One region of the Neobacillus sp. C211 genome, then DNA from elsewhere that is predicted to be linked to it. Evidence: a T-box and tRNA genes for the amino acid it is inferred to sense, from the RefSeq annotation. Region 1 holds a T-box; the other holds one or more tRNA genes.

The links. The T-box of region 1 lies ahead of ACSU6B_RS20820 (glycine--tRNA ligase). A T-box ahead of a tRNA ligase gene usually reads a tRNA of that ligase, here a tRNA-Gly.
Region 2: it has a tRNA-Gly gene. The T-box ahead of ACSU6B_RS20820 (glycine--tRNA ligase) is inferred to sense a tRNA for this amino acid. The anticodon was not compared.

The regions. Positions count from the first base shown of each region.
Region 1 covers NZ_JBPXRO010000025.1:34,711-38,133, reverse strand. Annotated here, with positions in the region: gene ACSU6B_RS20825 (helix-turn-helix transcriptional regulator) at 1-594, opposite strand, end outside; gene ACSU6B_RS20820 (glycine--tRNA ligase) at 708-2,090, opposite strand; T-box leader at 2,154-2,337, opposite strand; gene recO (DNA repair protein RecO) at 2,388-3,140, opposite strand; gene ACSU6B_RS20810 (YqzL family protein) at 3,175-3,318, opposite strand.
Region 2 covers NZ_JBPXRO010000012.1:45,006-48,428, forward strand. Annotated here, with positions in the region: gene cspD (cold-shock protein) at 248-448, shown strand; gene ACSU6B_RS13030 (cold-shock protein) at 635-838, shown strand; gene ACSU6B_RS13035 (DUF6509 family protein) at 882-1,175, opposite strand; tRNA gene ACSU6B_RS13040 (tRNA-Ser) at 1,415-1,506, opposite strand; tRNA gene ACSU6B_RS13045 (tRNA-Gly) at 1,518-1,591, opposite strand; gene ACSU6B_RS13050 (DeoR/GlpR family DNA-binding transcription regulator) at 1,808-2,560, shown strand; gene pfkB (1-phosphofructokinase) at 2,557-3,423, shown strand, end outside.

The DNA of each region.
Region 1 (3,423 bases):
TGTTTTCGTTAATCTACCGATAACCTCATATCCATTTTCTGATTTCCGAACCACTGGAAGGGCATCAATTTGTTTTTCAATTAATTTTTTGGCGATATCGATTAATAAATCGTCCCGTTCACACATAGTTATATTCGGCATTCTAGTCATAATAATATTGACAGGAATGGTGGAAAGCTCTTGTTTGCCTATACTTGCTCTGAGCAAATCTTTTCTGGACAACACCCCAACAAGGATGGTATTTTGATCCACTACAAATAATGTTCCCACATCTTCAAGGAACATGGTACAGATCGCATCATATACAGAAATATTTTCATTCACCACAATAGGGATGGATTGATAATCTTTCACATATATTTTTTGTAAATTTTCAGTTAACAGCTGTGTCCCAGATTTACCCGTATAAAAATAACCCACACGCGGTCTTGCATCTAAAAAGCCAGCCATTGTTAAAATTGCCAGATCTGGCCTTAATGTTGCTCTAGTCAAACTTAATTGATCGGCAATATGCTCTCCGGTAATCGGCCCATTTTCTTTTACAATTTGTAAAATATGTTCTTGCCGTTTGGTCAGTTCGATTGTACACACCACCTTTGTATGACATCATGAAGGGTTACCCACAACCCTCTAAAAGTCATACTTTATTAGGAATATTATATACTATGGAATGTATTAAGAAAACTCGCCAATTGGCGAGTTTTCCATTAAAACGTCATCTTTTCTTGCAAAAAGCTAACAAGTTCACTTACTGGGATCCGTTTTTGTTCCATTGTATCACGGTCTCGAACAGTAACCATATTGTCTTCTTTAGAGTCAAAATCATAAGTGATACAAAAAGGTGTACCAATTTCATCATGACGACGATAGCGTTTCCCAATGGAACCTGATTCGTCATAATCCACTGAAAAGTGCTTCGCTAAAGCAGCAAAAACTTCTCGTGCTTCTTCAGACAGCTTCTTCGATAATGGAAGGACTGCCGCCTTAAATGGGGCTAGAGCAGGGTGGAAATGCATGACCGTTCTAGATGTACCATCTTCAAGCTGTTCTTCATCATAGGCATCAATCAAGAATGCTAACGTAACCCGATCCGCTCCTAAGGAAGGTTCAATACAGAATGGGACATACTTTTCATTTGTTTCAGGGTCAAGATAATGGAAATCTTCACCGGAATACTCCATATGCTGCTTCAAGTCATAATCTGTTCTTGAAGCGACACCCCAAAGTTCCCCCCAACCAAACGGGAACTTAAATTCAAAATCAGTAGTCGCATTACTATAATGGGATAGTTCATCTTCAGAGTGATCTCGTAGCCTTAGATTTTCTTTGGTAAGACCTAAGGACATTAACCAGTCTTCAGCAAATTGTTTCCAATAATCAAACCATTTAAGTTCTTCACCAGGCTTACAGAAAAATTCAAGTTCCATTTGTTCAAACTCTCTTGTCCTGAATGTAAAATTCCCCGGAGTAATTTCATTTCGGAAACTCTTTCCTATTTGAGCAATTCCAAACGGCATTTTCTTTCTCATCGTACGCTGAACATTTTTAAAGTTAACAAAAATACCTTGGGCCGTTTCAGGACGAAGGAAAATTTCATTCGTACTTGATTCTGTTACCCCTTGGAAGGTTTTAAACATTAAGTTGAACTGACGGATACCAGTAAAATCATGACTGCCACAGTCCGGGCATGCGATATTGTGTTCTTTAACCAGTTCTTCCATTTTTTCAAATGGTAAGCCGTCGACAATCATTTCAATGCCTTTTTCATCTAGTGCATTTTCAATTAATTTATCCGCGCGATGGCGTGCTTTACAATTTTTACAATCAATCATTGGGTCATTAAAGTTCCCAATATGCCCTGATGCTTCCCAAGTACGAGGATTCATCAGAATACTTGCATCTAAGCCAACATTATAAGGCGACTCTTGAACAAACTTTTTCCACCATGCCTGTTTAATATTGTTTTTAAATTCAACGCCTAGCGGGCCGTAATCCCAAGTATTTGCAAGTCCTCCGTAAATCTCTGAACCTGGAAAAATAAATCCTCTGTGTTTTGCATGTGAGACGATTTGTTCCATTGTTACATTCATTGAAATTGCTCCTTTTAATAAATTTTATTCAAACAAAAAAACTCTCGTTCCTATGCTTGTAAGCATAGGGACGAGAGTTACCCGCGGTTCCACCCTAATTGCTGCAAAAAACAGCCTCTTTAATCGTGTTAATAAACACAAAGATTGCTCAGGAACGCCTTCCTTAGTGCCCTATACCCTAGCTTCCACCACCCTAGGTTCGCTTTTATAGAGATGACTAAGTACTCTTCTCCGTCAATGCAAATATTTTATTAATGAAAATAATAACGAAAACTCCAAACATTGTCAACAGTGTGCTTATAAGAGATTTCTGAATTTATCCATGGAATTAAGAAACTTCTTTGTTTTGAGATGAAGTCCCGAATACTCTTCATAGTAAGAAGTAATAACATTCTTAAGTTCAGCCTTAGTCACTTCCTTAACAGAAATATTTCCTAACCTTGAAAGATCAAAATAATAAAATAGCCTTAATAATTTAATCGTACTCGGTGTTAATTTGAAATGGTACGGATCTTTATCCAGACAACGATGACAGATAAGCCCACCTTCACGAATGGAAAAAGAAAAATGTCCGTCTGTACTGCCGCAAACGGAACATTGATTTAAGATTGGGTTTAATCCCAATACATTTAACATTTTCATCTCATAAATATTCATGAGAATATCCGGGTCATAGCCCTCATTCAAATAATTCAATGTTTGATAGAGCAATTCAAAATGAAAAGGGTTTGGTTTTTTTTCTTCCGTGCATTTATCGGTTAACTCAACAATATAACTAGCATAGGCAGTTAAAAAAATGTCTTCACCAATCGATCTTAAGGATGTAGCCGTTTCACCCTGCTGCATGCTTCCTAAACCAGATCCTCTAGTAATTAGAAAATAACCATGTGTAAAAAGTTGTGTAATGGAGGAAAGGCGGCTGTTTGGCTTTTTTGCACCACGCGCCATCACACCAATCTTTCCCCATTCCCTTGTATATATTGTCACTATTTTATTTGTTTCACCATAATCTGTTGTTCTAATAACGATGCCTTCACACTTCTGAAGCATTATTGTCACCTTCTAAAGTAGCACGAAGACAAACTTATGAAACGGGAAAATCGATTTGTGCTAGCTCATCATTCAGATTTCCGGGTATTTCTTGGTTTTCCTTCTCAAGTTCTTTAATGAGAAGATATGTGTCAATATTACCTGTTTGGAGGAATACTTTCCACGTAAAATCCATCATCGAAAACCCCACCTTTCATATTTAGACTAGCTTTCATTCGGTCCCAAACCTTACAATTATCATAGCCTGCCAGCGCAAAAATCATAAGACGAAATATTTGTTAAT
Region 2 (3,423 bases), on a different contig from region 1:
AACTATTATATTTTTAACTGATATATATTCACTGAATTTCCTAGTTTTTGAAATTTTGTTGACTGAATAGCAGAAATGAGTTAAAATAAAGGTACGCTTTTAAGTTAGTTAAATATTTATTGGTTTAAGTAGTCGTAACTGCACGAAAATGTGGGTGATGTCTATTGCCCAAACGTGTTAGTGCGTCTTTTTTATTTTTTTAAATGTAGGATAAATTAAAAGTGAACTATATTTTGGGGGTTTTTCCATGAACAACGGTAAAGTTAAATGGTTTAATGCAGAAAAAGGATTTGGATTTATTGAAGCTGAAGGCGGTCAAGACGTATTCGTACACTTCTCAGCTATCCAATCAGAAGGCTTCAAAACTTTAGAAGAGGGCCAATCAGTTTCTTTTGAAATCGTTGAAGGCGCTCGCGGACCACAAGCTTCTAACGTTCAAACAGTTTAATTCTTTTAAAAAAAGGTGATGCACCATGATTAAGCATCACCTTTTATATATATGATTTATACACAAATAATAGTTTAAAAGTCAATAGGATACTGCTAAATGATGTATTTGATATTTTCCATATTATTTAGCTAGCAAACTAAGTATTTAAAAACAGTCATGCACTAATTACAAGGGGTGATCGTTTTGGCGTTTGGTAGAAAAAATGATGAGGAAATCAAATTAGAAGAAACTAAAATTTGGGTATGTAGTTCAGAGACTTGTAAATGCTGGATTCGCGACAATTTTAAAAGCACTGATGTGCCACTATGTCCGATCTGCAAAAGTGAAATGACAGAAAGTACTAAAGAATTGCAGGTAATTCACAATCATAGTAAGAATTTTATGTGATCAAATTGTCAGCAGGGAGGTTTCATTTCTCCCTGCCTTTTTATTATGCTTTTGCGTTTTCTTTACAATAGGCAAGGACCAGTTCTTCTTCATCCTCTTCCAGATCAAAGTCAAGGACCTTATCGCTCCCTTGTTCATAAAGATAAAAGTTGGTTATTTTGTCACCATTTTCGTCGCTGACGAAAATGGCCCTTAGGCCAATTCCTTTATCCGAATAAAGCTCATCCTCTTCATCTACATCAAGATCTAAGAAAAACTCATATCGGTCACCTGATAATAGACCGAATGGATCTTCCAATTTTTCAACTGAGTGTCCAGTAATGTTCAAGTGTATCATCCTCTTCAAATTATTCATCCTAATTATTATACACATATTTAAATCAACAAGAAAAACTAGAAGTAGCATTGTTATTATTATTTTTCTCGAATAGTGATGTCCTCTATGTATTAATAGGGACCCTGAATGGTTAAGTCCTTATCAAAAAGGAACATGCAAAAACCGCCAAAAATTATTTCTGGCGGTCTTTATATTAATATAAACACGATAAAACATCGTGTTTTTTGAAAGAATATGTATGGAGGAGAAGATGAGATTCGAACTCACGCAACGGTTACCCGTCCTAACGCATTTCGAGTGCGCCCCCTTATAACCACTTGGGTACTTCTCCATTTTGTCCTATGGAGCGGGTGAGGGGAATCGAACCCCCGCCGTCAGCTTGGGAAGCTGAAATTCTACCATTAAACCACACCCGCAATATTTCAAAATGATACATAAATATTATACCATAATCATTCGACATGGAGCAGAAAAGTTTTGTTTTTAAGTTGATATATTATGTATTGTAGAAAAATTCAAATAACGTTCAAAATCATTCAATTTATGAATGATTTTGAAAGAAAATGATTGATTTTTGCAATCGTTTTCAGTATTATGTACTTAAGAAGAATAAAAAAATAGGTGGTGATGACTTGTTAACACCAGAACGTCATCGAATCATACTTCAATTGTTAAAAGATAAGAATGTTATTAAAATTAATGAAATTATGGAGTTAACCGAGTCTTCGGAGTCAACAATTCGCAGAGACCTCTCTTTGCTAGAAGACCAAAAATTTCTAAAGAGGATCCATGGAGGTGCCTCAAGATTACAGGGGAAACTTCAAGAGCTAAGTATGATTGAGAAATCCTCCAAAAACCTTCAAGAAAAACGATTGATTGCTCAATATGCAGCGAATTTAGTGGAGGAAGGAGATTGCATTTATCTTGATGCTGGGTCCACTGTGATTGAAATGATTGAATTCCTGCCATTAAAGGAGATCGTTGTTGTCACGAATGGATTAATGCATTTAAAGCCATTATTAGATAAGGGCATATCGACCTATTTAATTGGCGGTTTGGCGAAGCCGAATACAAATGCTTTCATCGGAAGGGGAGCCTTAGCTGGTTTAGACCTTTACCGTTTTGATAAATGTTTCATAGGTGTTAATGGCATCCATCCACAATTTGGATTTACAACTCCAGACCAGGAGGAAGCAATGGTGAAGCAAAAGGCAATTTCACTTTCAAGAGAGACCTATGTTTTAGCAGATAATACAAAGTTTGCTGAAATCTCGTTTGCCAAAATTGCTGATATCCATGAAGCAACTATTATCACTAATGATGTAGATGACGAAACGCAGAAGCAATATGTAAATAGAACAACTATAAAGGTAGTGACATCATGATATATACATTAACTTTAAACCCTTCAGTCGACTATATAGTCAAATTAGAGAGCTTTCAGCTAGGAGAATTAAATCGAACTATAAATGAGGCGAAGTTTCCTGGTGGAAAAGGGATAAATGTCTCAACGGTATTAAAACAATTTGGTACCAAAAGTAAGGCACTTGGATTTATTGGTGGTTTTACTGGGGCTTATATTGAACAATATCTTCATAATGAAAAAATTGATACAGACTTTGTCCAGGTTGATGAAGATACTCGAATCAATGTAAAGATTAAGACCAGTCAAGAGTCAGAAATTAATGCCATTGGTCCAAATATTTCAGAACAAAACTTCATACGCCTAAAACAAAAAATTCACCACTTAAAGGCAGATGATCTATTAGTACTAGCTGGAAGTATCCCCGCTAGCTTACCTAAAACAACCTATGAGGAACTAGTGAAAATTTGCAGTGAAAGTGGAGCAGACTTTGTTGTTGATGCTGAAGGTGATTTATTAAAAAAGGTTCTTCCTTATCGGCCATTTTTAATCAAACCGAATCATCATGAACTGGGGGAATTATTTGACACCACCATTGCAAACCCAGCTGAAGTCATCCCATATGGCAAAAGACTCGTGGATATGGGAGCGAAAAATGTAATTGTTTCTCTTGCAGGCGCAGGAGCGGTACTAATAAATAGCGGAATGACACTTTTTGCGGAGGTTCCAAAAGGGGAAGTGAAAAATTCAGTTGGGGCAGGGGACTCTATGGTCGCAGGTTTCTTGGCTGCCTACGAGCGGACCAGAAATATTGAAGAAGCTTTTCGTTATAGTGTAGCGTCAGGAAGTGCAACAGCCTTTTCACTAGGTTTATGTACCAAGGGA